Regions from separate parts of the Pantoea sp. SGAir0215 genome, predicted to be linked through region 2. Evidence: riboswitches for the same ligand, from Rfam matches in the RefSeq annotation. Region 2 holds a riboswitch; the other holds the start of a gene.

Region 1 (14,960 bases), 580 kb from region 2:
CCAGGGCAGATGATGGAACAGACCTGCCCAGAATACCGCGCAGACCCACCCTGGGGCCTGTGCCGACTGCTCTTCAGGTGTGGCGCCTGGCGGCAGCATCATTCCCCTGACGAGCCTGACCGCACGGACGGCCACGCCGAGGCTCAGGTCGCCAAATCCCCCCGGTGACGAATAGGCACCGTTCCATGCGGCCGGGCAGTCCTGCACACGCTCAAGCATCGTCTGCACAGGCTTCAGCCACCACGCATCGGTGACGGACTGTGAAAGCGGGCTGTTATCCGCCAGCATTCTGACAAGCCTGCGTCGCTCCTCTGTCTGCATGAGCGTGCTGCCCTCCAGAACCGGGCGAAACGCCACCTCCCTGACGACCGTACCCACCGGCAGCCCGGCAGGCCTGTTGTTTCCGCGCCCCGTCAGCCACTTCATCACCCGTTCCATCGACACCCGCTCTTTATCTGAAATGACGTAACGCTAAGAGACGGGGCGACATTTGCAACGTTAAACCTGGATTCAGCGCAGAGAGATATTCAGCTTGCGTTAATTTTCAGGAACGGATTCAGGATTAACGGCGGACGCTTTTAACGTCCCGTGCTTTTCTTGCACAACCTTCCTTTAATTAAACTGAACACACTCATGCAGCAACGTCTGGTAGCGCTGTACCTTCTTCTGTGGCTGACTCTGTCCGGCAGCATCAGCCTTTTTATTTCACCCGGCTGTGACACATTCTGTTTTATGTGGCTGCTTACGGCACTCTCTCCGTTTCTGCTCAGACCGCTCGACTGGCTGACCCGTCAGCTGCTCAGAAAGCCCTGCATACTGAGCCACAGAAAACGTATCACCGTTCATCTGTCAGCCTGTCAGCCCACTGTGGGGCTCACGCCTGAGCGCGTGAGCTGGTTCTGGTCGGGGGTGTTTGAGTCAACTGAAGCCGCGTTAGCCGGGGGAAAAACCGTTGTGGTAGCTTCCCACCTTCTGACGCCTGCCCGTGCGGCCAGACTCAGGACATACCTGAAGGTGCGGGGCTGGTCTTACCGCAGCAGGCTCACCAGCGTCCCTTTCCGGGATTCAGCCCGCGCGCTGATGCAGCTGGAAATCCTCTTTCGGCAGTGGCACTGGCGCTGTCCGTCCAGGACCCGGTGGCCGGTGATGCTGCTGAAAAAAACTTCTGAACCGGAAAAATAATTTCGGGTGTTAAGTCATAAAGGCAATGTTCACACTGATTACACACATGTATTCGATCTGAACGATCGAAATATCGCGTTATACAAGGCACGGTTTTGCCAGGTACTGTATTCACAACGAATACAGAAAAGATTAACAAAATATTTTCTCATTCAGCCAACACCAGGGCCTTTATGAAACGCATGAACCTGACAGAAATTCTGTCCCGCGTCGCCTTAGAGCAGACCGATGAGCAGAGGCAACTGCTTGAGCAGTTTGCGGAAGGGAAGAAAACAGTAAGTCCGCCAGTAACCATTCGTTTCCGGCCGGCATCACGGGAATTTTTGAATCAGGTATCACACAAGCTCGGCATCTCCGTTTCAGAGCTGGTCAATGTGATTGTCGAAGGCGTCATGACAGAAACCACGGCGCCCCGCAAAGCCTCTGTAAACCGCGTTTATGAGCGCTTCTGGCACCTGATGGACCGTCACAGCCTTGATGTGGCGCAGGTGGCCACGTTGCTCTCTGAGCTGAACATCGGCATGAGTGTGCTTGAGAACCGGGAGCGCACGCTTGATCACATTACCCTGCCTGTGCTTGAACAGCTTGCGTCATGGTTCGGTGTCCAGTCCGGCTGGCTCGCCGGAGAAGACATCCTTCCGGTTAAGTCCGTGTTAATGCGTGACTTCTGGCAGGCAGCTGAATGCCTTCTGCCGTATAAAGATACAGTGATTAAGTCCTTACGTTTTTACAGACGTCAGCATAATGAAGGTGAGCCAGCGCTAAATATCAGCCACGAGATGGTAATCACAGCGACCCGGGATAAATATATAAATGGCGTGTCCTTTGAAAGTAATTATTTAACCGGCGTGGTCCCTCTTACGGTCAGCAATGAATCAGAAACAAATGCTTTTCTCTCTTTCTGTGAATTACTGCGGTTAAAAGGAAGGGTTGCTCAAATTTCTTTTCGAAAATTACCGGGCAGGTTATTTGACAGTCTGAGAGAGGGATCTGAGTTGCCGTTTTCGGTCTCATCCGTCGCTGATGAAATAATTATTAGTAAGTTCAGACCTGGACATAATTTCATGTGGAATGAGGAGGAACGGATACCTTTCCTAAACCCGGCGTTTCATATAACGCCTGAATGGGAAGACTATCTGAAAGAAGTCATGAGTTTCGGTTAACCGTATTTAAATAACAAAAAACCGGGCTGTTTATTTTATTGGTGCGTCAGCACCAGGGAAACCCCTTTGTCAAAAACAAGAAAAGGAAATAAATGATGAAAGCAAAACTGTTAACCCGCAGCATCATTCTGGCATTACTGGCTTCAACCGTGCCGTCAGTGAATGCTGCAACCACCTGGACCGAAGCGCGTAACGATGCCATGGGCGGAACCGGCGTGGCCTCTTCCGGTTATCTGGCCGCTGCGCTGGCCAACCCCGCGCTGATGACCCGCCACGATGCAGGTGATGACGTCGGGCTCATCCTGCCGGGCGTGGGGGCACAAATCAGCGATCCGGATAACCTGCGTGAAGGGCTGGACCGGGTAAAAAGCACCTTTGACGACTTCCGCGATTCAGCGGGCACCGGCAACAGTTCACGACAGGCGGCAGCGCTGAAACAGGCCTTGCAGGACGTTGACGGCGACAGCGGGCATGCCAGCGCAGGTCTTTCTGCGGTGATTGCCATTCCCAATGACACCCTCCCTTTCGCCTTTGTGGCCAAAGGCTGGGGACAGGCGAAGGTCCGCACCGATATCACACAGCGTGACCTGGCGTATCTCGATGCGGCACAGAGCGGCATTTTCTCTCCGACCCAGACGGACATTGACCAGATGACCTCACGGGCGCAGGGCGTCGCCGCGCTGGTCACGGAATACGGTATCGCCGCTGCGCATCAGTTTACCCGGGCGACACGCCGGTTTCTGTCGGCATCACGCCAAAGGTTCAGCGCGTGGATACCTGGAACTACAACGTTTCCGTCGGTAATTACAGCGCGTCAGATTTTCGCAGCGGTGACTGGAAGCGTTCCGAAAGCGGCGCAAACGTCGACGTCGGCTTTGCGGCTCAGTTGACGCCCGAGTGGACCGTCGGAATGACAGGACAGAACCTTGTGTCGCGTAACATCAGTACGCGTGAAATCAACGGCATCACGGACACGTTCCAGATCCGCCCGCAGGCGACTGCCGGCACGGCGTGGAGTAACGGTTTTGTCACGCTGGCCACAGACGTTGACCTGACACCGGCCAGCGGTTTTGCCTCGGATGAAAAAGCGCAGTATGCCGGCGTGGGTGCCGAGCTGAATGCCTGGAACTGGGCGCAACTGCGTGCCGGTTACCGCGCAGACATGCGCAACAGCGCTCGCAGCATGTTTACCGCCGGTGTGGGGATTTCACCCTTCAACGTTGTACATCTCGACCTGACCGGCATGGCCGGCACAGACCGCAGCTATGGCGCTGCAGCGCAGCTTTCTTTCACTTTCTGATTATGAATAACGCGGGCTGCCGGGTGCAGCCCGCCTGTAAACCGGAGAATCCCATGCTAAAAAAAGCACTAACTCTCTCTTCCATTGTGCTGGCGACCACGCTGACAGGTTGCAGCAGCTTCATGAGCGGTATCGGCCAGTCTGGCTGGCTAAATGACGGCAATCAAATGTCTTCAGATGTTAAAGACCAGACCACCCCGCAAAAACGCAATCAAGTCAGTGATGCCTACGGCCCCATTGCCATACCGGCCGATACCGTGGCGATGCGTCTGAAAGAAAAGTTTGGCTTCGTATCCGACGGGGATGTGGCTGCCGCACGCAACAGCGGCCAGGGGAATTCAGGCTGGTCAGCCTCATCCATTTCAGAGGGCACCAGCTGGTCGGCAGAGCCCGGCAGTTATTACCGCATGTCCAGGAACTGGGCCGGAAATGACAGGCTGACGATTGAAGTTAGCCGGACGTTCAAAGGCACGGGGGCCACCGGCAACAAAGCGGGGAGCTTTGTTGTATCAACGTATATCTCATCCGATCCGAAGCACGTTACTGACGCCTGGGTGAAACGTCTCTTCAGTCAGATTCACGTAGCAGCACGCGGTGAATAATAAAAGCGCTCAAAAACCGCTATATCAGTTTACATGACTAATTGGCAGGCATAACAAAGCCCGTCTAACCGGGCTAATTGATACGAAATTTTTATTGATATTTTTAATCTTCTAAATCGTAGTAGCCTTCCCACCAACTAGATGTATCTATATTGAATGCGCCTTCTTCACATCCTAAGTTATCAGGTTCGTATACGGTGCTTCTAACTTCACATGAAAAAGGGAAGGTTTTATTGCCAACCGCACCTATATCATTACGGACATCCGAATTAGAACCCCACTGTAGTCCAACGTACACAGTGCCTGTAGCTAAAAAAACTATTTCAATATCATTTATTTCAATTATTTTAATATCATCTATATATACTTCATCAATGGAGCTATGAGTCGATAATTCATCGATTGAAGACATACTGTCTGTAACTGAACTGTAAATTGCAGCATCACCCACTGCCTCTTCAAGCTTGGTAAGCACCTCCTTATGACACTCATCCAGCTTGTTGAATAAAGTGCTAATATGTTCTTCTACATCATTCACTATATCGATACCTTTATCAGCATGTATAGGGAATACTTTCTCACTTATGTGGGTGAGTTTATTTAGCGCATTGAATGCATCACGTAATCTCGGGAATATCCCTGAGACATCAACTTTTAATTCTTCTAAAACGTATTCATCGCTTAAGCCGCCTTGAATAATATATTTATAGGAATCTGTTCTTTTAATCTGTTTTTTTTCATTCAATCCTGAGAACCACTCGCAACTCATAACATTTTCCTCCGGAGCCATTCGTTTTATGATTAGTGAGAAAAGCTCTCTTAGCGCATATGCATAGTTACTGAACCTCAGCTGATTGTTCTCATCTGAAAGGTTGTACAAGGCAGCGTTAAGTAATTGATTCTCAAATTCACCTTTGAGATGTTTTTTAATTATAAAAAGATTTTCACTTGACCTCATTCGGCTTGACTCCTCATTCCGACCTAAAAACCTACTTAAAGCATTATGCAGTTTTTCAATGAATTAGTAACCTATTTATAATTTCAGAGGCATATTTTCTCTCAAGTTACTAAAAATGTCACATAAGATAGCAGCAAAATAATAGGACAGCTTGATAAGTTTAAAGTGGATCTGGACCGCACATTTCCAAGAATTCTTCACACAAAAATTTCAGCACTACAGAAACGTAGCCTTGATGTTTTAGCGAGATACTGTTCTTTTATATCAAAACTAGGGGCAAACTAAATAACAATCAGTAAAGCCTTTTTTCTATTACAATCTCCTCATAATTTATTCTGAGTTAAACGGTCCTGCGACAGGTTCGGACTCGAATGACTTACGCCTAGGACAAGTGAACATTTCCTTAGCTTGGTTTATTATTTACCTGCTGAAGCCAAATGCCCTGTCATGTACGTAGATAGAATTGATTTTGAGTCGGGGTGGATTACATCAACACCGCCTAACAGGCTGTTTTAATTGAATAAAATTGCATGCTTTAGTTTATTGAAGCACTCTAATTAGAACTAAATCTAAATGACTTACCCATCGCTGTTACTTTTTTCTAGCGGACTAAATCATAGATATCAATGATTTAGTGTCCATATCAAAAAATTAGCTTTTCTGGAATCAAAGATAAAATGTTTTTTTTGGAATCATGATATGAATCATTATCATCATTTAAAACAGTTGACATTGTAATGCATTTATTTATAGCATGCTTTGATTAAAAAGCTCTTTTTTAAATGAATAAAGGTCCTTGGTCTACCGGTTTTTATTTCTACCTATCTGGATATGGAGCCATAATGAAACTTGACAAAATCTCATTCGGTGAAAGAGTTGCCGAGCAAGAATCTGATAAGTTATCTAATTACTTTATAAAAACTCAGCAGTGGGAATCTCTTTATAACGGAGATATAGATATCATTTTCGGTGCAAAAGGTTCAGGAAAAAGTGCATTATATACATTATTACTTAAGCGCACCGATGATTTTAAGAGACGCAATACGATTCTTTTGTCTGCTGAGAAGCCCACAGGTCAAACTGTTTTCTCAGATGTGAGTGATGAACCCCCTACAGCAGAAAGAGAGTTTATTACCTTATGGAAAGTATATTTTTTACAGGTAACGTGCGACTGGCTTTTGAATAACGGCCATAATAAAGATGGCGCGAAATTAGTTATAGATAAGCTAATAACTTCAGGTTTAATTGAACAAAAAAATTCATTAAAAAACTTCGTAAATAGCGCTATGAGATTCGCAAAAAGGTTAGTCAATGTGGAATCCATCGAAGCCGGCGCAACCGCAGAGGGCGGCCTTACAGGAAAAATTACATTTAAAACTCCCACTGAATTACAGAGGAAGGAGGGTTATAAATCTGTAGACGAATTAATTGAGATATTAGACACCTACCTTGGTGAAAATAATATAATTTTTTGGATATTATGCGATCGTCTTGATGTAGCATTTGAGCAAAGTTTAGATTTAGAGAAAAATGCGTTACGTGCTTTATTCAAGGTTTATTTGGACTTAGAAGAATTTGAGAATATTTACCTAAAAATATTCCTGAGAAATGATATTTGGAATCGAATTACAAAAGAAGGCTTTAGAGAAGCCAGCCACATAACAAGAACGACACTTATTGAATGGTCAACTAACAACCTATTAAATCTTATCGTCGTAAGATCTCTGGAGAATCAGGAAATAATAGATTCTTTATCTATCGTGCCAGATGAAATAAAATCTGATTTTGATAAGCAAAAAGACTATTATTATACATTATTTCCAACTCAGGTTGATGTTGGTGAGAAGCAATCAGATACCTTTGACTGGATTATAAGTCGGGTTAGGGATGGATTGGGTTATGTCGCGCCCCGTGAATTAATCCATTTCTATAATCAAACGGTATTGGAAGAGCGGAGAGAACAAGATATCAGCAGCGATAAGGCTGAGCCGCCAAACATTGTCAGTCGACAATCCATCAAAAAATCTACACTGGAAATATCTAAAGTAAAATTAGAGCAAACTATATTTGCCGAGTATCCATATTTGAGGGAGCACATTATGGCTTTTGAAAACCAAAAAGCTGAACATTCTTTAGAAACAGCTGCTGAAGTATGGAAAGTAGACGTTGATGAAGCCAAAAAAATTGCAATTCAGCTCTCCGAAATTGGCTTTATAGATCAAAAAATATTTAAAAATGATTTACAGTTGAAGGTCCCTTTCCTGTATCGGCCACATTTAAATATTATTCAAGGAAAAGCTTTTTAAGTTCCCAAGTGATGCAGTTTTATCTGCATCACTTATTGTATACTTTATCTAGCTATTAGATTCTAGCTAAAGGTATATCACTCCAACGAGTGGTATAGGCTGGTGAAAGCATCTCGCGCTTCATTTGCCAGGCTGGTGCTATCCCTCGGCCGGCAAACCAGATATTCCCTAGGCCAGTCTGATTAATATGGTCAATCACCTGCATCAGAGACTTACTATTCGCTCTGGGTTGAACTTCGTCAAAGAGATTGAGCTGCGCAACACCTGAAGGAGTGAAATCGTTCAGCATAACGCCTGCTTTCGCATAGCGATGGCCACTCATCCACACCCGATCAAGTGCTCTCATCGCAGCTTCAATAATGTCTCTGGAATCCTGACTGGGCGACATCAGCGTCTCTGAAGCCACGTTACCGTAGTAAGTCTCCCCGGGCGAAAAAGGAGAGGTTTTTATGAATGCACAAACCTGTCTGCAGTATTGCTTTTCCCCTCTCAATTTAACGGCCGCCCGTTCGGCATGCTGACAGATTGCCTGCCTCATGTGTTCATACTCGGTGACCCTTTCGCCAAACGAACGGGAGCACACGATCTGCTGCTTCGCCGGCGGTGCCTCTTCCAGACTGATACAGCTCTCGCCGTTCAGCTCGCGCACCGTTCGCTCCAGTACCACGCTGAAGTGTTTACGGATCATTGCAGGATTGGCGCGGGAGAGCTCCAGTGCGGTTGTAATTCCCATAGTATTCAGTTTCTTGGCAATGCGTCTGCCGACTCCCCAGACCTCCTCAACGGGCTGGCGGGCCAGCATCTTCTCAGCCCGGACGTGCGACGTGATGGCCAGCACACCACCAAACTGGGGCCACTCCTTGCTGCTCCACTGGGCTGATTTTGCGAGCGTTTTGGTTTTACCTATGCCGACCCCGACCGTAAGGCCGGTATATTCACGCACACTGCGCCGGACTTCGCGGCCAAACGTCTCGAAGTCCGTGCAAAAATCGATTCCGCGTACGTCCAGAAACATCTCATCAATCGAATACTGTTCCACGCGAGGTGACAGAGCCTCTAAAACGCTCATTACCCTGTTCGACATCGAGGCGTTTATGTGGAATGCAATTTAAACAAAAAAAATCAGTTACCATTCCTCTGAAGTTTATTTTCTGAACAGGAATTATTCAGCCTTGAACTACCTCAGTATGCTTACTGACAGGGGGGAAGGTTGAGGGTGGTAAGACATAGTCGGAAAATCGATTTGCCCGCCAGGATTTAATCTGCCACGCTTACTCTGAAGCCCTCAATCGGGCAATGAGTCTTATCCCTTACCCACCCCAATGCAGGAAAAATGATGATAAAAAAATACAGGATCCCGGGACTGACCGCGGTGGCGTTTCTTCTTATCAGCACCCTCGCCGGTGCCGCAGAGGAACGCTGGACGTTTGACGGCGATATCCACAACAATTCCCTTGCTGTCAGTCCCGATGAGAAAACGGCGGTGGCGTCCTACAGTGAGCGCTCTGAGGTGGTGGTCTACGACCTGGCTGCCGGGAAAGTCAGAAAGGTGCTGAAGGGATACGTCACGCCCCGCAATGCGCTTTTCTCCCCCGACGGGAAGGCCGTATATCTTTCAGACAGCAGCCTCGGCGTGGTCAGAAAAATCAGCACCGGGACGCTTGATGTGGAGACCTCGCTGCCGCTGGGGCCCGGGGCATTCGGCACAGCTATCAGCCGTGACGGTCAGCGCCTGTATGTGAATAACGAGGCCGCCAGCACGCTCTCGGTGTATGACCTGACGCACAACCGGCCCGTTGCGGTCGTGACGGGTTTTGCCCAGCCCCGTCAGGGCATAAAAATCAGCCCGGACGGCAAAACCGTCTACGTCACTAACTTTAAGGGCGATAAAATTACCCTGGTTGACGCCGTAACGGGCGAGATTCGCGGCGAGATAACAGGCTTCAGCAAGCTGCGCGCCATTTCAGTCAGCGCCGACGGCCGCACACTGTACGCGGCTAACAGCGGCAGCAACACCATCGCCGTGGTTGACACGCAGAAGCTCGCCATTACGGCAACCATTCCCGTGGGGCAGGATCCTTACGGTGCCGCCCTGACGCCGGATAACCGCTATGTTTACAGCGGCAACCTGGGCGACAACAGCCTCTCCGTTATTGATACCGCCGCCGGTAAGGTGGTCTCCACCGTTACCGGACTGGATGCGCCCCGTCAGGCCATCGTTTTCAGCAAAGACGGTGCCCGCGCGTGGGTGCTGAATAAAGACCTCAGCATTGCGGTCGTTGACCTGAAACAGAACCGCGTCACGGCCACGATTAAAAGCCCGCCGCAGGCCTGATTCAGTCCTTCCCTCACTCCGGCGGTGTGACGGTCCTTCCCGGAGTGGGAGAGTCTAACCACTTTTACTGGTTTATTTTAACTGAATAACCTGTTTTAAAGATTTAACCCGACGTGCCTATACTCTTTCTGTCTACTCAGGAGATTACGGCATGAACGATAAAATATTTACCCTGCATAACGGAGCGCGCCCGCTGAGCGCGCTGAGCAGCCCGAAAGAGGCCATACGTCAGTTCACGCCTAACTGGTTCGCCGCGACCATGGGGACCGGTATCCTGTCTCTGTCTCTGGCGCAGTTCCCCTGGCCGGTTCCGGGATTACGCCTCGTCGCCGAGGGACTCTGGATGTTTAACATCTTCCTGTTCAGCGTCTTTGCCGTGATGTATCTGGCCCGCTGGGTGATGTACTTCGGTGAGGCAAAGCGCATCTTTGGCCATTCAACGGTGTCCATGTTCTTCGGCACCATCCCGATGGGCATGGCCACCATCATCAACGGGCTGCTGGCGTTTGGCCTCCCCCGGTGGGGGGCTGACGTCATTCCCGTAGCGCACGCCCTGTGGTGGCTGGACGTGGCGATGTCGCTGCTGTGTGGCGTGTGTATTCCCTACATGATGTTTACCCGGCAGCAGCACAGCATTGACCAGATGACCGCCGTCTGGTTACTGCCGGTCGTGGCCGCCGAGGTTGCGGCAGTCAGTGGCGGCCTGCTGGCACCGCACATTGCCGACCCCCACGCGCAGCTCGGCATCATTATTACCAGCTACGTGCTGTGGGCGTACTCGGTGCCGGTGGCGCTGAGCATCCTCGCCATCCTGCTGCTGCGTATGGCGCTGCACAAGCTACCACACGAAAGCATGGCGGCCTCAAGCTGGCTGGCACTGGGGCCGATTGGTACCGGCTCGCTGGGGATGCTGGTCATCGGCGGAGATGCGCCCGGGGTGTTTGCCGCGGCGGGCATGCCGGAAATCGGTCATATCGCGCAGGGCGTGGGGTTCGTTGCCGGCATTCTCTTCTGGGGCTGCGGCCTGTGGTGGATGCTGCTGGCCACGCTGATAACCGTGCGATACTTCCGTGAAGGCATTCCGTTCAATCTGGGATGGTGGGGCTTTACCTTCCCGCTGGGCGTGTACACGGTCGCCACGCTGAAGCTGTCCACCCTCGTTGACCTGGCGTTCTTTAAAGGCTTCGGTGCGCTTCTTGTCGTCATGCTGGCCGCCATGTGGCTGCTGGTCGCGGTGAAGACGGTGCGCGGGGCATGGAGCGGGAAACTGTTTGTTTCCCCCTGTCTGGCAGGCCTGGACCGGAAGCCGTGAGTGAAACCTGCACGTCGCTGCTGGACCCGTTTTTACGCGAGGAACGCCTCGCGGCAGTCACCGCGCCGCACGTGGCTGCGCTGAATCGCTGGGTCAGCGGGCTGCGTCAGCACGGCGTGGAGCTGCCGTGGTTTGATCCGGCCGACGGCGGGACCGGGGCCGGACTGCTCGTCCTGCTGCAGTCGCCGGCGCGCAGCAGCCCGTCACCCCGGTTTGTGTCGCGGGATAACCCGGGGCCGGCCCAGCAGAACCTGGGGCGGTTTCTGGCGGAAGCCGGTATTGCGCGCCGGGACAGCGTGCTGTGGAATACGGTGCCCTGGGTCAGCGACGGGCCGCAGAAACGGCCCTCAGCGGCGGACATCCGCAGCGGCTGCGCCTGGCTTGAGGACGTGCTGGCGTATCTGCCCGCGCTGCGCGTGGTGGTGCTGGCCGGTGCCGTAGCGGCTCAGGCCCGCGGGACGGTCAGTCATCAGTGCCCCGGCGTCACGGTGCTGAAGATGCCTCACCCCAGTCCGCTTTCACTTTGCACAAGCCCGGCGGTGCCGGAAAACATCCGCCGGGTGCTCCGCGAAGCACGCGCTGCGCTGGCGGGCTGAGGGTGCCAGCAGAATAATACTGACAGGCTTTCCGTCTGGCTCTATACTCAGAGTACAGGGTGATGGCGTTCCACCTTTCCCAACCGCTCCGTTCCGGAGCTGATGACGCCTGATGTGACTCTTGATTTTCAGGAGGTGCGTCAGGCCGTCCTTACTTTCCTCCCGGCCTGCGTACTTCCCTTTACGGGGAGAGACCCTTGATACACGTTTTTGGCCACATCAATCCTGACAGCGACGCCATCTGCACGGCGGTCGTCACCGCTCACTGGCTGACCGGGCGCGGCATGGACGCCCGCGCATGGCGTCTCGGCGAGGCTAACCGGGAAACCCGCTTTATCTTTGACACCGCCGGTCTTACGCTGCCGCCGCTGCTCGCTATTCCGCTGCAGGATGAACGGGTGTGGCTGGTCGATTTCACCGAGCCGGCGCAGGGGCCTGACGACCTGCTCCGGAGCAACGTCGTGGGCATCACTGACCACCACCGGCTGGGCGGGCTGATAACGCAACTGCCGCCGGAGGTGCATATCCGCCCGGTTGGCAGCAGCGCCACGCTGCTCTGGCTGCTGATGGACGCTGAAGCGCGCCGCACGCTGCCCCCGACGCTCGCCGTGCTTCTGCTGGGCGCACTCCTGAGTGACACCGTGAATCTTCGCTCGCCGACCACCACCGAAGACGATATCCGTTCGGCGACCGAACTGGGCGTGCTGTCCGGCGTAAACCGCAGAGCCTTCGCCCGTGACCTCCTCACCGCCAAAACGGACGTCAGCGGCCTCAGCGCCCAGCAGCTGCTGGGCAGGGACCTCAAGGCCTTCGTCATTGCCGGCACCGACGTGCGCATTGCCCAGATTGAGGTCAGCTCACCGACACAGGTTGCCCCCGTGATGGACGACCTGCTCGCTGCCCTGGCGTATCTGGCGGACCAGTCGGGTGCCGGGCTGACGGTGCTGATGTTGACCGACATTCGCGCCGGGTTTTCAACGCTTTACTTCGCCGGGCGGGAGAGCGTTAACGCGGCCTCCTGCTCCGTACCGGGCATGCTCAGCCGCAAAAAACAGCTTCTGCCGTGGCTTGAGTCCCGCCTTAACCAGAACGGGAGTTCATTATGACCTGCTACACCCACGCACTGATACTTGTGAACGACAAAGACGACGGCACCCTCCTGCTGAAACGGGCGGTCGCGCTGGCGCAGCCGCTCGGCATGAAAATCACCCTGGCCCACATCAGCGACGACTACCGGGAAATGAACTACGTGTCCGACAGCCTGATGGACGACGTCGTGTCGGAAGAGGTGCTGAAAGCCAAAGCGTTTATGAGCGAGCTGGCGGCCTCCGTGCCTGAGGCGGTAGACACGCGGGAGCTGGTGACCATGCGCCGCTTTGAGGACGTGGAGAAGTGCATCAATGAGCTGGGCGTGGACCTCGTGCTTGCCGGGCACCGCAACCGCTTTATGGGAATGCTGACGTCCCGCTCGGCGGAATACATCAACCACCTCACGGTGGATGTGCTTATTACTCACCTGAATGACTAAACCGGGAGAAACGCTATGCACTTTACACTGGATAACGTGACCGCCCGGGAAATTCTTGACTCTCGCGGCAACCCCACCGTTGAAGTTGAGGCCCGGACCCCGGACGGGATGATGGCACGCGCCTCGGTGCCTTCCGGGGCCAGCACCGGGTCGCGCGAGGCCGCAGAGCGCCGCGACGGTGACGCACAACGTTTTGGCGGCAAAGGCGTGCTGGATGCCGTCAGGGCGGTTAATACGGAAATCTGCGAAGCCGTGCGCGGCCTGGACGTGCGCGAGCAGCGGCAGCTGGACAACATCATGCTGATGCTGGACGGCACGGAGAACAAGAGTCGCCTGGGTGCCAATGCCATTCTGGGCGTATCGCTGGCGGTGGCCCGGCTGGCGGCACAGGCCTCGCACGAGCCGCTGTGGCGCTACCTGGGGGGCCTGCAGGCGAATCTGCTGCCCGTGCCGTGCATGAACATCATCAACGGCGGCGTGCACGCCCGCGGTCAGGGCGCGGACTTCCAGGAGTTCATGATAGCGCCACACGGGGCACCCACGCTGCGCGAGGCCGTGCGTCAGGGCAGCGAGGTCTACCAGGCGCTGCGCCAGATCCTGCTGGACAAAAAACTCTCAGCGGCAGTGGGCGACGAAGGCGGTTTTGCGCCCGCCGTGTCGTCGAACCGTGACCCGCTGGCGTTTATCGTACAGGCGATTGAGAAGGCGGGATACAGGCCCGGAGAGGACATCAGCATCTGCATGGACCCTGCCTCAAGTGAGTTTTTCGCTGACGGTCAGTATCATCTGCGCACCGAGGGCAGCGCGCTGAGCGCGGCGGAAATGACGGCATACTACGGCGAGCTGATGGACCAGTTTCCGGTCATCCTGCTGGAAGACGGCCTGGCCGAGGACGACTGGGCGGGCTGGAAGCATCTGCACCAGCAGCTTGCGGGCAGGGCCGAGCTGGTTGGTGACGACCTGTTTGTAACCAACGTGAAGTACATCCAGCGCGGCATTGACGAAAACCTCGCCAGCGCCGCGCTGATCAAGCTCAATCAGATAGGCTCGCTCAGCGAAACGCTGGACGCCGTGGCTCTCTGCCAGCGGCACGGCTGGGGTGCGTTCATGTCTCACCGCAGCGGGGAAACCACGGACACGTTCCTTGCCGATCTGACGGTGGCCCTGCGCGCGGGACACCTGAAAACCGGCGCGCCGTGCCGCGGCGAACGCGTGGAAAAGTACAACCAGCTGATGCGCATTGAGCAGGCGCTGGGTGAGGACGCGCACTACGCGGGGCTTCATGCGTTTGTGCGCCGCACGTAACACATCCGCCGGACGGTCCCCGTCCGGCAAAGAAGGAATGCCTGTGGCCCCTGCAACGCTGATCCTCCTGCGGCACGGCGAAAGCCAGTGGAACCGGGAAAACCGTTTTACCGGCTGGACGGACGTGCCGCTGACGGTCAGGGGGCGGCAGGAGGCCGACCGGGCCGGTGACGCGCTGCGGGCAGCGGGCCTTATGCCCGACCGTGTCTTCACCTCGGTGATGACACGCTGCGTTCACACGGTCTGGCGGGTGCTGGACCGTCTTGACCGAAGCTGGACGCCCGTGGAAAAGAGCTGGCGACTGAACGAGCGCCACTACGGTGCGCTGCAGGGGCTGAACAAGGACGACGCTGCCCGGATGATGGGGGAAGAG
Region 2 (16,652 bases):
CAGGCCGCTACGGGCACCTGGTGCGCCCGCCAGAAACCTTCCACTTTCTTGCCATCTACCGTTTTCGGCCCGGTCCAGCCTTTAGGGCTGCGCAGGATAATCATCGGCCAGCGGGGAATGGCCTTCATTGGTGAGCCCTGCCGGGCGGCCTGTTGAAAGCCGGCAATCTCTGAAAAAGCGCGATCCAGCGTGTCGGCCATCAACGGATGCATCTCTTCAGGTTCATGACCGCAGACAAACAGCGGTTCATAGCCGTAACCGCGAAACAGCTGACGCAGATCGTCGTCACTGGCGCGGCCCAGAATCGTTGGATTCGCAATCTTATAACCATTCAGATGCAGAATGGGCAGCACGGCACCGTCGCGCTGGGGATTAAGAAACTTAATCCCGTGCCAGCTGGAGGCCAGCGGCCCGGTTTCGGCTTCGCCGTCGCCAATGATGCAGGGCGCGATCAGATCGGGGTTATCAAAGACAGCGCCAAAGGCATGAGAAAGTGAGTAGCCTAACTCTCCACCTTCATTGATCGAGCCCGGGGTTTCGGGTGCCGCATGACTGGGAATACCGCCCGGAAAAGAAAACTGTTTGAACAGCTTCTGCATGCCGTCGGCATCCTGACGGATATGCGGATAGATTTCGCTATAGCTCCCCTCAAGCCAGGTATTCGCAACCATGCCAGGCCCGCCATGGCCGGGACCACAGACATAAATAAGGTTGAGGTCGCGCTGACGAATAATCCGGTTCAGATGGGCATAGATAAAATTCAGTCCGGGCGTGGTGCCCCAGTGGCCCAGTAAGCGCGGTTTAATATGCTCTGGCTTCAATGGCTCGCGTAACAGCGGATTGTCCATCAAATAAATCTGCCCGACAGACAGATAGTTAGCGGCGCGCCAGTAGCGATCAAGTAACGTGAGTTCGTGTGCCGTGTTCGGTTGAGCCATGCCATTTTCTCCTGCATTACGTCAGACGATGCACTAACCCTAATAGAGAATGGGGGAGTCAACCAGGCAAGCGGCAAACAAAAAGGCCTCGCAAGCGAGGCCTCAGACAGGTAGAAGACGGTTATTTACCGACGACGTAGGCAGTTTCACGGCCTTCGTCATTCGCGGCCACCGGCGTTACAGGCGTATACGGCAGTTGCAGGACGCGGCTGGTTTCAGCCAGCACTTTTTCAGTCAGGGCGACGTCACCGTTAAGTTTGCGGCCCCAGGACGGCACAACGGCACGAATTTTATTTTGCCATTCCGGTGACGCCATCTGCTCTGGACAGACCTTGTGCAGCAGTTCCAGCATGATCGGTGCCGCTGTTGAGGCGCCCGGCGAAGCACCCAGCAGTGCCGAAATCGAGCCATCTTCCGACGACACCACTTCTGTGCCCAGACGCAATACTGCGCCTTCTTTTTCATCTTTCTTGATGATTTGCACGCGCTGACCTGCGGTCACCAGACGCCAGTCTTCCTGCTTCGCCTGCGGAACATAGGCGCGCAGCGCGTCCATCCGGTCACGGTCGCTTTGCAGAACCTGATCCATCAGGTACTTCACCAGATCAAAGCTTTTCAGTCCGACTTTGATCATCGGCATAAGGTTAGTACTGTTCAGCGAGGCAAACATGTCCAGCAGCGAACCCTGCTTCAGGAACTTGGTCGAGAAGGTCGCGAACGGCCCAAACAGCAGAACCTGTTTGCCGTTCAGAACGCGCGTGTCCACATGCGGCACGGACATTGGCGGCGCACCGACGCTCGCTTTACCATAGACCTTCGCCATATGCTGTTTCACAACATCGGGATTTTCGGTCACCAGGAAAGAGCCGCCGACCGGGAAGCCCGCATAGCCATTGGCTTCGGGAACGCCAGCCTTCTGCAGCAACGGCAACGCCGCACCGCCTGCGCCAATGAAAATCTTACCGGCGGTTAACGTACGACGTGAACCGTCTGTCAGGCTGACAAGGGTAACCTGCCAGCGACCATCGTTCAGGCGTGTAATGTCGCGAACTTCCAGGCTCATGCGCAAACGGAAACTGGCTTTTTTCTCCAGTGAGGCAATCAACTGACGCGTCACTTCACCGAAATCGACGTCGGTGCCCATATCGGTCCAGGTCGCGGCCACTTTTTGACTGGCGGGACGGCCTTTCATCACCAACGGAATCCACTTCGCAATTTGCTGTGGATCTTCAGAGTAAGCCATGCCACGGAACAAAGTGCTTTTCTGTAATGCGTTAAAGCGTTTGCGCAGGAAGTTAACGTTGTCATCGCCCCAGACAAAGCTCATATGCGGTGTGCTGTGGATAAAGCTTTTTGGCGTATGCAGATTGCCTTTCTGGACATGATAGGCCCAGAACTGGCGAGAAATCTGGAAGGCTTCGTTAATCGCAATGGCTTTCGCTATATCTATACTGCCGTCAGCTCTCTGCGGCGTATAGTTCAGCTCGGCCAGCGCGGCATGGCCTGTACCGGCATTATTCCAGCCATTAGAGGACTCTTCCGCCACATGCGGCAGCCGTTCCACCATTTCAATGGACCAGTCTGGCTCAAGATCCTGCAGCCAGGTGCCTAAGGTGGCGCTCATGACGCCAGCGCCAATGAGTAGCACATCGACGTCTTTACGCTCCTGCGCCCCGGTGGTGTCCTTTCCGCTAACACTCATTGTGAGCGCAAGATTTACAGCTGATTTGCACATGAGGCGACATCTCCTCTTCTGTTGACCTGAAGCTCAACAGTGTTGCAGGCGAAATAGTCACGCTTCTGTCGAGCGCGTTGCGCTATTTCCGGGTTAAGACTCAGGTATAGGTTAAAGCGACGATAACGAGTTAACTGAACGTTATGCTTTGTTGCCCAAATATAACATTCTCGCGTTCGAATTAAACATTTGTTTATTTTTTAAATGCAGAAATGATTCAGCATAAGAAAGAATCATAATAACAGGCGCGCCATAAGCCTTTTTTTCAGCTAACTCAATGGGTTAAGTAAAAGAGGATGTTGCGGGATTGCCCCATAATGGTGCGGTATGAAAATGTCACTTAGCGAAAGGAATAATCTAACATAATGAAAAAAAGGGATTATTGAAATTTATTCTTTGCGTTGAATTTTTAATCGATAAGGCGGCGAAGGCTATCTTGTAAAAAAAATGTTACATTTTTGTGACCTCAGAGCCAGCCAGGTGACTGACCGACGGCAAGGAAGCGCGCCGCATCGCTGACGCTTTGCATGATCAAAGGTTCACCACCGCCAGCCTCTCAGTAATTCAGTCTTTTAAAAAAAGAGGGGCAGCAGGCAGATGTCGCCCTGACGGCGTGATTACGCCCGAAACCAGCGGCGCCAGATAAAGCGAATAACAAAAAACTCCAGCGCGCCCAGAAGTAAAAACCACAGGCAAAAGACCACGGTATAAAGCTGATTAAGGTCCTGCAGATGGAACATCTGTTGCAGGTGCTGCGCGACGGCCAGGCTAAACGCGGGAGCGGGAAGCAGAAGGGCAGAGAGAAAGCCCAACAGTAAAATGCCGCCGGGAATGATCAGGGATTCGAAGGGGTTAGTCATGGACAAAAATTCCGTATTTACCAGCCCGCCATTTTCCGGCATTCCGCGAGAAGGTTCAATGACGGACTGTTCAGGGCAGGAAGTCACGCTGTGCATTGCAAAGAAAAGGCTTAAATGACATTAACTTAGAGACATTCATAGCGATTGTTATGAGTTATAGCCTTTGCTATACTTAAATCCCTGATTTTATTGTCTTTTTATAACGATTATTGCGTGATAGACTGCGCGCACTTTTTAATAACCGAGCCATATGTGTGATGAATTCAGCACGAAATGCTGGCTTTTCATCCCAAGTGAACAAATCATGACCTTTATCGCCACCCTGATTCTTGCTTTTGGAATGTCGATGGACGCATTTGCTGCTGCGCTGGGCAAGGGTGCGACCTTGCATCGCCCGGGCCTGAAAGAAGCCGTGCGCACCGGTCTGATTTTCGGTTGTATCGAAGCCCTGACGCCGCTGATTGGCTGGGCATTGGGTCTTGCTGCCAGCCAGTATGTTGCCGCGTGGGATCACTGGATAGCCTTTTTCCTGCTGGCTTTCCTGGGTGCCCGAATGATGATGGAAGGCTTCCGTAAAACGGCGTCTGAACCGTGCGAAGCGCCGCAAAGCCATGGTTTTATGGTCCTGGCGGCGACCGCCGTTGCCACCAGCCTGGATGCGCTGGCGGTTGGCGTGGGGCTGGCCTTCCTTCAGGTTAATATCGTCACCACGGCTCTGACAATCGGTGCCGCCACTACCGTTATGGCTACCACTGGCGTGCTGGTCGGCCGCTTCATTGGGCCTGTTTTAGGTAAATGGGCCGAAGTGCTGGGCGGACTGGTCCTCATCGCCATCGGCTCCACCATCCTCACCGAGCATCTCGGGCTGTTTCAGTAACGCCCGCAAAATCGTATTTTGTGATCTGGTTCAAAATTTATTGCTGATTAAAACAGCAGGAGCTATACTTTTCCTGTAGTTATTCAACAAATTTTTAACTGGATGCTGTATGAAACGTTTTTTTAAGTACGTGTTTCACGCGTATGTGGAAACCTTTAAACACGTACCACCCGGTGCGCTGAACTAAGCGCCACGTTTTACCCTCGATAGTCGCGGTCAGGGAATGACCGGTGATTATCACCTCATTTTGCCGTTCTTCTCGCCTGTCTCCGCCTCTCTGTTCAGCCCGCACTGGCCTTGCATTCCGCCTGACATACTGTGATACAACTGGACATCCACTGTGCCAATCGCAGTACGATTTCCGTCATGTTTTTTGCTACTCTGCGCGCCGATTTATTCTCAACACGGGTGGATCGCCCGACATAATAAAAGAGGCAGCAATGCAGTTATGCAGTTTTTATCTTCCCGCTCAGGGGAAAAAAAGCGTGGGTATCGTACGGGAACAGGGCGTGATCGATGTCGGGATGCGCCTGGGCAAAGCCTGCCCGGATTTAAAAACCTTTTTGACACGTTCTTCTCTGGCCGATCTTGCCGCCTTTCAGAACATGCCCGTCGATCACGCGTTTTCCGCCGTGCAGTTTCTTCCCGTTATTGAGCAGCCTGGAAAAATTTTCTGCGTAGGAATGAACTACGCAGATAAACGCCAGGAGTTTGCCGCAACGCTGGACGCGCCAACCTTATTTATCCGTTTTGCTGATTCACTGACCGGCCATGAGCAACCGCTGCAAAAACCGCTGACTACCCAGGAATTCGATTACGAGGGTGAGCTGGCGGTGATTATTGGTAAACCGGCGCATCGGGTTAAGGCCGCCGACGCGCTGGACGTCATTGCGGGTTACAGCTGCTTTATGGATGCCACCGTGCGCGACATGCAGTTTACCTGGTTTACCGCCGGGAAAAACTGGCCGCAGACCGGAGGATTTGGCCCCTGGATGACGACTGCGGACGAGATTCCTGATCCCCAACAGTTATCGATTAAAACCCGACTGAACGGTCGTGAAGTGCAAAACGATACCACCGCCAGCATGGTGCATCCGGTCGCCAGCATTATCGAATATATCTCTGCCTTCAGTCCGCTATCACCCGGCGATGTCATTATCACCGGCTCCCCCGGCGGCGTAGGGAAAAAACGGACGCCGCCCCTGTTCATGTTCCGTGGCGACGTGGTGGAAGTCGAGATAGAAAAAATCGGTTGCCTGCGTAACCCTGTCGCCTGACGCAGCGTATTCACTGCCTCTCTGCCGATCCCGTCCTACACTCAATAAGTACCCAGGAACAGGAGCAGCTGATGAGGCGTACCATCCGGTGTAAAAGGCGACAGGGCATAGCCGTGGCCGCAGGGGTTGGTTTAGGTATAGGCGCAGTGCTGTGGGGCGCGAAGCGCTGGCAGCAAATGAAACAAACGCCGCCTGTTTCACCGCGTAGTCACCATGCGGGACTGGCGGGTTACTATCAACAGATCGGTGACTGGCGCATGTTCACCCGCGTGACGCCCGACGCACCTCATGGTTTACCTGTCGTCCTGCTTCACGGTCTGGCGATGTCAGGCCGTTCGATGGAGGCGCTGGCCCTCGCGCTGGGTCGGGACTATCACGTGCTGGTCCCCGACCTGCCAGGCTTTGGCGGTAGCGCGTTGCCCGCATCGGCACCGGTGCTTTCCGTCAGTGAACTGGCCGATATCCTGTGGCAGTGGCTCCAGCATAATGGTTTCCGGCGGGCAATCTGGGTCGGCAGCGCCTTTGGCTGTCAGGTGCTGGCGGCGCTGGCGGATAAACACCCGGACGCCGTGGCCGGACTGGTGCTACAGGGCCCCACAGCCGATCGCCATGCGCGAAGCCTGTTGCGCCAGCTCTGGCGCGGCTGGCGCAACAGCCGACTGGAAGCCCACCGTTCACCTGACTCGCTGGCCCGCATCGACTGGGCGAAAGCCGGTCTCCCCCGTGTATTTGGCACGCTGCGCGCCATGCTTAACGATCCGATTGAATATCATCTGACGTATCTGACGGCCCCCACATTGTTGCTCCGGGGTTCGCGGGACCCGGTTTGTCCGGCGCGCTGGCTGGATGAGCTGGCGGGGCTGTTACCTCAGTGTGAAAAAATCACCCTGCGCGGCGGTACCCACCGGCTGCACTATGTCTATCCATGGAGCTTCTGCCATGCGATCCGACCCTTTTTGGCCCGTATTCAGCAGGAGAACGCCGATGAGTAAACCGCCGAAGGGCATCGCCCGCTTTGATTCCGCAGCAACCATGCTGTTGGCTCTGGCAAGTGCACTACGCGATGAGCCCCTTACCCGTTCGTCATCGATGCTGGACCGGTTACTGCCTTCACTGGATCGACTACCGAGCCGGTTACGTGAATGGGGCCATGCGATAAGTGGCCAGGCGGACGGAATCAGCCCGAAACAGGCGGGTGAGCTGGATGTGGAAGGCATCGCCGAATGGATGGTGAGTGCCTACCCGCAGCGCGAGTATCCGGCGGCATTTATCGGCGCATCGAACGGTGCGCTGGTCCATCTGGCGGCGGCGATGGGAACGCCCTGGCTACCGCAAACGTTTCTGTGCCCGGTGCGCGTGGAACCCAGCGATCCGGACGATGCCCAGGCCGGCTTTGAGCAAGGCAAAGCGGTGGCCGCGGCGCTGCTGGCCACCTGGCCAAGGCTGGCGGTCCATCACAGGCAGGATCCGAGTCAGGACCGGCTGCTGCTCGAAAATATGCAGGCTTTCCGGCTTAAATTACGCGATATGCCACTCGCCTTTAATGAATTTCTGCTGGGAGGATTGCCCGCAGGCGCGACCCTGTTTATCAATCACTGCACGCGCCAGTGGCCGGTCACCCGCACCAGCGACCGTTCGTTTTTCCAGTTTGGCGCACCCGGTGGGGCAACGGAAAGCGAGTATTTGCAGGGCGGCCCCCGCGTTGCGGAATATCTGGCGCGGGCAGGGGTTGATCGGGCGCGCTGGACGCCGCCTGCCATCACCGATCATGTCCCTGAAGCCGAATGGGGGCTGGATGGTTACCTGATCTCTCCTCTGAAAAAACTGGCAGAAGCTCAACGCTGGACGCTGATGGAAATTCGTTATGAGCAACCGGAGGCGCTGAGTTTTGTGGTGGCGGAAATCTACCGTGACTGGTATCTGGCGGCAGGCGTGCTGCCCACCCGGCTTACGGTAGACAGCTTTATATTGCTGGATCCCTGGTGCAGTATGCAGCAACAGGCGATTCCCTTCTGGCTGATGTTCCCCTCTGCCGCCTCGGCAGATGCGCTGCAGCGTTTTCTGGAAAAACAGCCGCCGTTCCGCTACATCGATATGCTGTTGTACTCACAAGGGGCCGACAGCATCGGGCTGGCCGACATCGCCCGCTGGCAGCAGTTGCTTACCTTCGCCAAAGACGAAGGCGCGCTGGTCGGTGTGGATGAAACGCGTTTTCCTCATGATGTCACCAGTGTTTCGCAGTTTGACGCGGCGCTCCGTGAGCGGGCACCGCTGCTGCCTGCGCCGCCGCCGCTCACTGTCGGGACAGCGATCGCTGGTATTCAGCGTTACGGCGCCCGTCATGGCGTGAGCATCAGGGCGCTGACCTGAGTCAGGCTCCGTCGGTGATGGGCTTGCGAACCAGCACCAGATAGGCCAGTGCGCCCATCAGGGTTACGCAGGCACAAATCATCAGCGCCAGGCTGAAGGACTTCGTGGTGTCCAGTATCCAGCCGGTAATCACCGGAGCAAAGGACGCGAAGATAAAGCTGGCGAAGTTTTGAATGCTGCCTACGGAGGCCGTCATGCGCGCGGTCACGTTAGCGTGGATCAGGCCCCAGCATGAGGTCCCCGCAAAGTGAATACAAAACAGGGCCATGCCAATCAGGGTGACGGCGCTGGTGGTCTCAGTGGCGCGCGTGACGAAGGCGGTAAAACCCGCAGACAGAACCATGCCGCTGACAATGCACACCTTACGGGTTTTAACCGCATCCCAGCCGCGTTTCACTAACGCATCCACCACATAGCCGTTGAGCAACATGCCGGCTGCGCCAAACAGGAAAGGAATCGCCGCCAGTAAGCCTGTGCTCTTAAGATCAAGGTGATAGGTCGACTGCAGATAACCCGGCAGCCAGGCAATATACAGCCAGGCGGTGTAGTTAATGCCGCTAAAGCCAATCATCATGCCCCACATGGTGCGCTGCTTAAACAGGCCGCGCCATTCACGAAAGCTGATCGGCGCTTTACGCGATGCCACGCTGCCCGCCTGCAGATAATGGATCTCTTCCGCACTTAAGGTGTTGTTATCACGGTCGCGATAAGTCATGTACCAGCCGATCGCGAGGAAAACCCCTAAAATACCGATAGTCACAAACATGCCGCGCCAGCCCAGCAGCAGCATCATGGCCGCCAGGATCGGCGGCGCCACCGATAATCCGATCATCGAGGCGGCGTTAAACATCCCCATCGGCATCCCGCGATCTTTAATATTGAACCAGTCATTGATGACCTTTACGCCGCATGGATTCATGGGCGCTTCACCCATCCCGAGGCCAATGCGCACCAACACGAACTGCGTAAAGTTATGCACCAGTCCGGACGCGGCCTGGAAAAGTGACCATATGAACATGCCCACGCCCAGCATAATACGTGGGCCTTTGCGGTCCAGCAGGGCGCCAGCGGGCAGTTGTGCCAGCCCGTAAGCCAGCGAAAATGCCGAGAGCAGCACGCCAATTTCCGTCGCGCTCAGCCCCATCTCCTCACGAATCGTCATATTGGCCACCGACAGCGAGCTGCGATCAAGGTAGTTAATGATGGCGGCAAGCAGCAGCAACAGCATGGCGGTAATCTGGACTTTACGGATGCGCGGCGAGCGCACGATATCACTGCGCAACGGCACAAACGCCTCATCAGGTGCAGCGGCGGCGGGCGAGGTTGAACGATCAATAACCGATCTGTTTTCCATGGCAATCTCCCTGAGCAGGCGATTTATCATTATTGTGAGCATTAAGGATGCCCGACGGCACAGGGCCGCCGACGCGTTGCGATGAAGAGTAAGGGCGATAAAGCAGAGATGTTGTAAAGTTGTTTCAAAATCGTGCGAGAGCTAATGCTTTGCGGTTTTTAATCGGTTTTTAATCGGTTTTTAATTGTACTGATTAATGCTGCGGATCATGGATCGCTTGGCTGTGGCCAGATGACTGTGCAGGGCGCAAAGCGCATCCACATCCCGGCGACCGATTAACGCAGACAAAATCGCCATATGCTCCTCCAGGGCAACGATGTTGCGCTGCTTCAGATCGCTTTCATCCCACTGATAGTGCGAATGGAAAATAACGGAAATAATCTCCAGCGACTGATTAAAGAACGGGTTATTGGCGGCAGACAGAATCAGCGAGTGCAGTTGCTTATCCAGCGCCGCAAAATGGCGATAGTTGCTGGCAATGGTCTCACGCATCGATCGGTGCCGATCCAGTAGATCGCGCGCCTGAATCCAGCGTTCATCGTCCATGGGCAAGTTTAAAAAACGCGTCAGGGCATGGGTTTCCAGCATTTCACGTAGCTCAAACAGCTTTTCCGCATACGTCTGCGAAAACTTTTTCATCTGCCAGTGGCCGCGTTTGACCGGTTCCAGCAGGTTGTAGCGCATAAAATGCAGTAAGAATTCGCGCACGGCCACCGGGCTGACATTGGCCTGCTTTGCCAGTTGCAGCTCGCTGAAGGTATCGCCGGGCTGCAACTGTCGCTGATTGATCAGATCGAAAAAACGCTTTTCAACCAGACTGGCCTGTTGATCAATCGGCGGCATCACCGCGTTCAGGCTGTCCTGCGCCTCCGGCGCGCGCACAATAACCCAGCTGTCTTTGACTTTTTCCAGCACGCCCCGCTCATGCAGATAACTCAGCACATGACGCACGGTCGTGCGGCTGACTGTGAACATTTCGGCCAGGGCGGCCTGCGGTGGCAGCGGCGACTGAACGTGGCCCTGGGCGATGCTTTCCAGCATATGGTTGATGACGTTATGGCGTAAATTTTGGCTGCGGCTCATGCGGGGGCTCCGGTTTTTTATGCATTAAAAACCATTGAAGGCCCAAAAAAGCCGTTCTGGTTCACAAAGTGAGAAGAGGGGAATACGGTGCCGCAGCCAGATTCGCCATAACTGCGCTTTTGATAACCGGAGAGTAGCCATGACCACTATGAAAGCCTTAGTCATCGCAGAACCGCGTTCGCTGGTCTGGGCTACACGCGCTCAACCCCGGCCTGCCGCGACTGAAGCGCTGCTTAAAATCGTCAGCGCAGGCATTTGCGGCACCGACATTCACGCCTGGGCAGGAAACCAACCCTTTTTTAGCTATCCGCGTGTCCTCGGCCATGAACTCTGTGCGGAGGTGGTGGAGACAGGCGCTGCCGTTCACGATTTAGCCGCAGGACAGCGGGTGGCACTGATTCCCTATCTCTCCTGTTTTGAATGCGATGCCTGCCGCAGCGGTAAAACCAACTGCTGCGAAAACATTTCGGTGATGGGTGTCCATCAGGATGGCGGCTTTAGCGACTATCTTTGCGTACCGGCAGCTAACCTGCTGGTGGTGGACGATCTTGCGCCAGAAGCCGCAGCGCTCATTGAGCCTTTTGCCATCAGCGCCCACGCGGTGCGGCGAGCGGCGGTGGCGCAGGGCGAGCAGGTGCTGGTCGTGGGGGCGGGGCCGATCGGCCTGGGGGCTGCCGCCATTGCCGCTGCTAACGGCGCGCAGGTGGTGGTCGCGGATACCAGTGATTACCGCCGTCAGCACGTCAGTCAGCAGTTGGGCCTCTGTGCACTCAATCCGGCTGATGCGGCGTTTATAACCTCACTGCGAAACGAATTTGATGGCAGGCTGCCGTTGAAGGTGCTTGATGCCACAGGCAATCCTGCGGCGATGAACGCGGCCGTAAGCCTGATTCGCCATGGCGGAACAGTCGTGTATGTCGGTCTGCATAAAGGGGATTTGGTGATTCCTGACAGTGAGTTTCACAAGAAGGAGAGCACGATCATGGGTAGCCGTAACGCCACCCGTGAGGATTTTGATCGGGTGCGTGAACTCATGGCGGCCGGGACGTTACGTGCCGATATGATGCTCAACCGGCGTTTCGCGTTTTCGACGCTGGCAGAACACTTTGAGGCGCAGGTCATCAACAATCGAGCGTTAATTAAGGGCGTTATCGATTTTGATCGCTGAAGCCGGAGACAACGGTGTGCGCTGTCTCCGCACGCGCTACGCCGTTCCGGAGAGCGACTGGAAAAAGTGGCGACGCACGGCGTCGGCATCCACGCCCAATGCGATGCGTTGTCGGGGCAAATCGCGAAAAGGGTTGTGACGGGAAGCCAGCGTGCTGATCTGGCGCACCGTCTGACCACAGGCGATGCCTTCGGTAATCACTCGCAGTGGGCTTTCCACCAGCGTAAATGCCTCGGGCAAACACAGCCAGGATATCGTCAGCGTGTCATGCAACGCCATTCCCGCAAATCCTTCCTTCTCAAGACTGTACGCCAGATAAGGGCGGCAGATCGCCCGCAGGATCGGCTGTTGTAGTTGATCCACCTCATCGCTATTGATCAACACTTTATGGGTAACATCCAGCGGGATCAGAATAACCGGCAAGGCCGAGGACAGGACCTGATCCGCAGCATGAGGATCCTTCCAGATATTAAATTCACTGAACGGTGTCACATTCCCGCTGTGGCCATCGGTACCAAAGGCGCCGCCCATGATGACCAGTTCTTTGACCAGCGGGATAATATCCGGTGCCTGGTTGATGGCGCTGGCGATATTGGTAAGGGGGCCGATTGCCACCAGCGTAATGACGCCGGGATTAGCACGAACGCTGTCGATAATAAACTGCACGGCACCGGGCGCGTCGTCGCTAAACGGATTATCAAACGCATCCCCTAAACCGTCTTCACCATGCAGCCTGGCAGGTGCGCTCGGTTCCCGTGCCAGCGGACGGGCGCAGCCGCGGTACACCGGCACGTCAATCGCCATTTTCTGGCAAAAGAGCCGCGCATTTTTCACCGCCTGGCCCACGGCAACGTTGCCGAATACCGTGGTAATGCCCAGCAGATGTTGCGTCCGCGCGGCATAGGCCAGCGCAAAGGCATCATCCACGCCGATATCAGTATCAAAAATGACAGTGCGCACAGGATTCTCCAGAAAGCGTGAGCGCCTCACCCGGGGCGACAATCGTTGTGTGGGCGCGGCAAGCGTAAAAGCCGTCATTTATTTAAGCGGAAAACGGAAAAAGGGGAAACCTGAATTCTCCCCCCTTTTAAGGCTACCCGCGTCGGGTTTTTAACACTGCATGTCAGCCGCACATCACGGGCGCGCGTTCACATGGTCTGAGTTGCCAGTCAGAAAAAGGCATCGTATGATTGCCTGCGCAAGGTGATGGCGTTCCACCTTCCCCAACCGCCAGCAGGTTTCCCCTGCGGCTGATGACGCCTGACACTATCCTTTATCCTTTCGTGGGAGCGGGAGCGTCAGGTGCCGGTATTTGCTGACCCTCCACCGTCTTCTGCACAATGCCTGTTAACGGGAGTATAAGATGTTAAAACCGCTATTCGCTGTGATCGTGGGCGGCAGCGTAGGTTGTGTACTGCGTTGGTGGTTCGGTATGCGTTTCAATGCGTTTTTCCCCAATCTTCCACCGGGTACGTTGCTGGTGAATCTGATTGGCGGCTTTGTGATCGGGGGGGCCATGGCCTGGTTTATTAAAAATCCCCAGCTCGATCCCGCCTGGCGGTTACTGATCATTACAGGCTTATGTGGCGGTCTCACCACGTTTTCCACGTTTACCGCAGAATTAATGACCCTGTTGCAGTCCGGAAAATATCTCTGGGCCATGAGCAGCGCGCTGGTGCATGTCATTGGCTCGTTGCTGATGAGTTTTGCCGGTTTTGCGCTGATTAACCTGTTGGGTTAACGCCGCCGCGAAACCGGATGCCATTAGTCCTGCAGACACTGAGCGATGAAGCTGGCGGCGTGCAGGGCGCCCTCGGCTGAAATCGTGTGGCCAGTCTGTGGCTCAATCAATGCCTCGACCGGAACCGCCGCGGCTTTCAGGCGGGCCGCGGCTGACTCACTTTCGCTGACGGGGATCACCGCATCAGCCCGGCCATGGATCAGCAGGGCTGGCGTATGCGCGAGTGGTGTCAGTGGGCCGTCAAAGGCCAGTCGGCCGGAAAATGCCACCACGCCCGCCAGGGGATAACGGCCAGAGGCCAGTAGATCTAGCGCCATGATCGAGCCCTGAGAAAAGCCCACCAGGATGACCTTCTCCCAGCATTCTGCCATATCATGCTGCGCCATCAGGTCACGCAGAACGCGGTCAAACGCCTCACGAGCTTCGCGAACCCGCCCTGGACGGTTTTCCGACGTAATGCCCGCCAGACTGAACCACTGATAGCCCATGCCCTGTTCAAAAGCATAAGGCGCATCCGGTGAGGCAAAGACCACATCGGGTAACAAGGTTGCCCAATAATCGCCGACAGGTGCCAGATCGTCGCCGTTACTGCCTACGCCGTGCAGAAAAATCACCAGTGCTTTTGCCATGCCGGTTCCTGTAAAAGTTGTGTTGTCTGACAGGTATTTGAACAGTTACACCGGTTAACGTCAAAATCAAACTGACCGCCGGGAAGGCCGCCTGTCGTACGGGGGAGGGCAAACATTACGTGCCGTCTCCCTTTCCCTGTAACGTAAAACCTGCTTGACTGAAACGTCACCGCTTGCCGTCTGGAGTTATGCATGTCGTTGTTTACCCTGAGCACGTTATCCGACATTCCCGCCGCTGAATGGGATGCGCTGCTGCCTGATGATCAGCCTTTTTTACGCCATGCCTTTTTGCTGAGCCTTGAAGACAGCGGCAGCGTCAGGCCGGAAAGGGGCTGGCAGCCAGCCCATCTGGTCTGGCGTGAGCAGGGTGAACTCTGCGCCGCGCTACCCGGCTACCAAAAAAGCCATTCACAGGGTGAATACGTGTTCGATCACGCCTGGGCCGATGCCTGTCAGCGAGCCGGTATCGCTTACTATCCGAAATGGCTCGGTGCCATTCCCTTCAGCCCGGTAACGGGCGCGCGCGTGCTGGGCAAATCCGATGCCGCTATCCGACTGCTGTCGAGGCTGCCAGACTGGCTGGAGCGCCAGGCGTTGAGTGGCGCGCATATCAATTTCACCGACTCTCACGCTAACGCGCTGCTGGCGGAACAACCCGACTGGCTGGCGCGGCTGGGCTGCCAGTATCACTGGCACAATCGCGGCTATCGCGACTTCCAGGACTTTCTGGATACGTTGATGTCACGCAAGCGCAAACAGCTGCGCAAGGAACGGGAGCAGGTCGCCCTGAACGGCTTTGAATTTGACTGGTATCGCGGCGATCAACTGCGTGAAGATCAATGGGATTTTGTGTACACCTGCTATGCCAACACGTACGCGGTGCGTGGTCAGCGTCCTTATCTGACGCGTGCCTTTTTTAGCTTACTGGCCGCGCGTCTGCCGGAAAACATTCGCGTCGTCATTGCCCGTTTGCAGCAGCAGCCCGCAGCGATGGCTTTTTACCTTAAAGACGGGGAAAGCCTGTATGGCCGCTACTGGGGCTGCCTGGCGGAATTTAACCAGCTTCACTTCGAAACCTGTTTTTATCAGGGGATGGATTTCGCCATCGCCGAAGGCCTGCAACGCTTCGATGCGGGCGCGCAGGGCGAACACAAGCTGGTGCGTGGTTTTGAACCGCAGATTACCCACTCCTGGCACTACCTGTGTCATCCCGGCCTGCGCGCCGCCGTTGACGATTTTTTGCAGCAGGAGCGGCAGGGCGTTCACCTGTGGGCCGAAGAAGCCAGGGACGCCTTGCCCTACCGACGCGGCGACTAGTCCGCCCCGACAAACCCGCCGGTCTGGTGTTGCCAGAGCCGGGCATACAGGCCATTTTGTGCCAGCAGTTCCTGGTGGCTACCGATTTCGACAATCTGGCCGTGTTCCAGCACCACCAGCCGGTCCATTTTTGCAATGGTGGACAGACGGTGAGCGATGGCAATCACCGTTTTACCCTGCATCAACGACTCCAGGCTTTCCTGAATCGCCGCTTCCACCTCTGAATCAAGGGCGGAAGTGGCTTCATCCATGATCAGAACCGGCGCGTCTTTCAGCAACACGCGCGCAATGGCTATACGCTGACGCTGCCCGCCAGACAGTTTTACGCCGCGCTCACCGACATGCGCATCCAGCCCTGTCCGGCCCTGGGAATCCGACAGCAGCGGGATAAATTCGTCGGCGCGGGCGCGACGGATAGCCAGTTGCAGTTCTTCCTCGCTGGCATGGGGCCGGCCATAGAGCAGATTTTCGCGGATAGAGCGGTGCAGCAGCGAGGTATCCTGGGTGATCATGCCAATCTGGCTGCGCAGGCTTTCCTGCGTCACGTCGGCAATACACTGACCGTCAATCAGGATGCGCCCGCCGTTCAGGTCGTAAAGACGCAACAGCAGATTGACCAGCGTTGATTTTCCGGCACCGGAAGGTCCAATCAGGCCAATCTTTTCCCCCGGTTTAATGGTCAGGTTCAGGCCATTAATCACCTGCCGCTCGCCACCATAGTTAAAACGGATGTTGTCGAAGCGAATCTCCCCCTGCGTCACTCTGAGCTGTTTCGCCTGGGGCGCATCCTGCACGCTAAGCGGTTGGGAAATGGTGTTCAGTCCGTCCTGCACCATGCCGATATTTTCAAAAATGCCGTTCACCACCCACATCACCCAACCGGACATATTAACCAGACGGATAACCAGGCCGGTCGCCAGGGCAATGGCACCGACGCTAATCAGCGATGCGCTCCACAGCCACAGCGCCAGGCCGGACGTGGCGACAATCAGAACGCCGTTGAGCGTCGACAGCGTCAAATCCATGCTGGTTACCATGCGGTTAGCCTGCTGCGTTTTGTCTGTCTGCTCCTGAATCGCCTCACGTGCGTACTGCCGCTCCAGGTCGCTATGGGCGAACAGCTTGATGGTAGCGATATTGGTGTAACCATCCACAATCGTGCCCATGAGTTTCGAGCGCGCTTCTGAGGACACCACGGAACGGGCCTTTACGCGCGGCACAAAATAGCGCAGCGCCGCGCTGTAAAGCACAATCCAGATAATGAGCGGAATCATCAAACGCCAGTCCGCTTCGGCGAACAGCA

What was found. Region 2 has a riboswitch for fluoride ahead of crcB (fluoride efflux transporter CrcB). Riboswitches for the same ligand answer to the same signal wherever they lie in the genome.
Region 1: linked by a shared signal. The riboswitch ahead of C1N64_RS20215 (DHHA2 domain-containing protein) and the one ahead of crcB (fluoride efflux transporter CrcB) in region 2 are both predicted to bind fluoride.

The regions. Positions count from the first base shown of each region.
Region 1 covers NZ_CP028031.1:4,319,616-4,334,575, reverse strand. The annotation lists gene C1N64_RS20270 (TraI domain-containing protein) at 1-438, opposite strand, end outside; gene C1N64_RS20265 (pili assembly chaperone) at 634-1,182, shown strand; gene C1N64_RS20260 (conjugal transfer protein TraE) at 1,356-2,345, shown strand; partial or broken gene C1N64_RS20255 (conjugal transfer protein TraF) at 2,441-3,645, shown strand; gene C1N64_RS20250 (hypothetical protein) at 3,699-4,247, shown strand; gene C1N64_RS20245 (pPIWI-associating nuclease domain-containing protein) at 4,351-5,205, opposite strand; gene C1N64_RS20240 (P-loop ATPase, Sll1717 family) at 6,048-7,511, shown strand; partial or broken gene umuC (translesion error-prone DNA polymerase V subunit UmuC) at 7,567-8,619, opposite strand; gene C1N64_RS20230 (YncE family protein) at 8,848-9,846, shown strand; gene C1N64_RS20225 (TDT family transporter) at 9,998-11,158, shown strand; gene C1N64_RS20220 (uracil-DNA glycosylase family protein) at 11,155-11,754, shown strand; fluoride riboswitch at 11,804-11,873, shown strand; gene C1N64_RS20215 (DHHA2 domain-containing protein) at 11,952-12,860, shown strand; gene C1N64_RS20210 (universal stress protein) at 12,857-13,282, shown strand; gene eno (phosphopyruvate hydratase) at 13,298-14,587, shown strand; gene C1N64_RS20200 (2,3-bisphosphoglycerate-dependent phosphoglycerate mutase) at 14,631-14,960, shown strand, end outside.
Region 2 covers NZ_CP028031.1:415,434-432,085, reverse strand. The annotation lists gene C1N64_RS02170 (phosphoketolase family protein) at 1-938, opposite strand, end outside; gene mqo (malate dehydrogenase (quinone)) at 1,060-2,673, opposite strand; gene C1N64_RS02160 (DUF1158 domain-containing protein) at 3,291-3,533, opposite strand; gene mntP (manganese efflux pump MntP) at 3,838-4,410, shown strand; gene azuC (stress response protein AzuC) at 4,520-4,597, shown strand; gene C1N64_RS02145 (fumarylacetoacetate hydrolase family protein) at 4,851-5,687, shown strand; gene C1N64_RS02140 (alpha/beta fold hydrolase) at 5,759-6,679, shown strand; gene C1N64_RS02135 (hypothetical protein) at 6,672-8,057, shown strand; gene C1N64_RS02130 (MFS transporter) at 8,059-9,411, opposite strand; gene C1N64_RS02125 (GntR family transcriptional regulator) at 9,592-10,494, opposite strand; gene C1N64_RS02120 (zinc-binding alcohol dehydrogenase family protein) at 10,634-11,662, shown strand; gene C1N64_RS02115 (nucleoside hydrolase) at 11,699-12,622, opposite strand; fluoride riboswitch at 12,856-12,932, shown strand; gene crcB (fluoride efflux transporter CrcB) at 13,026-13,403, shown strand; gene C1N64_RS02105 (alpha/beta hydrolase) at 13,427-14,032, opposite strand; gene C1N64_RS02100 (GNAT family N-acetyltransferase) at 14,225-15,349, shown strand; gene C1N64_RS02095 (ABC transporter ATP-binding protein) at 15,346-16,652, opposite strand, start outside.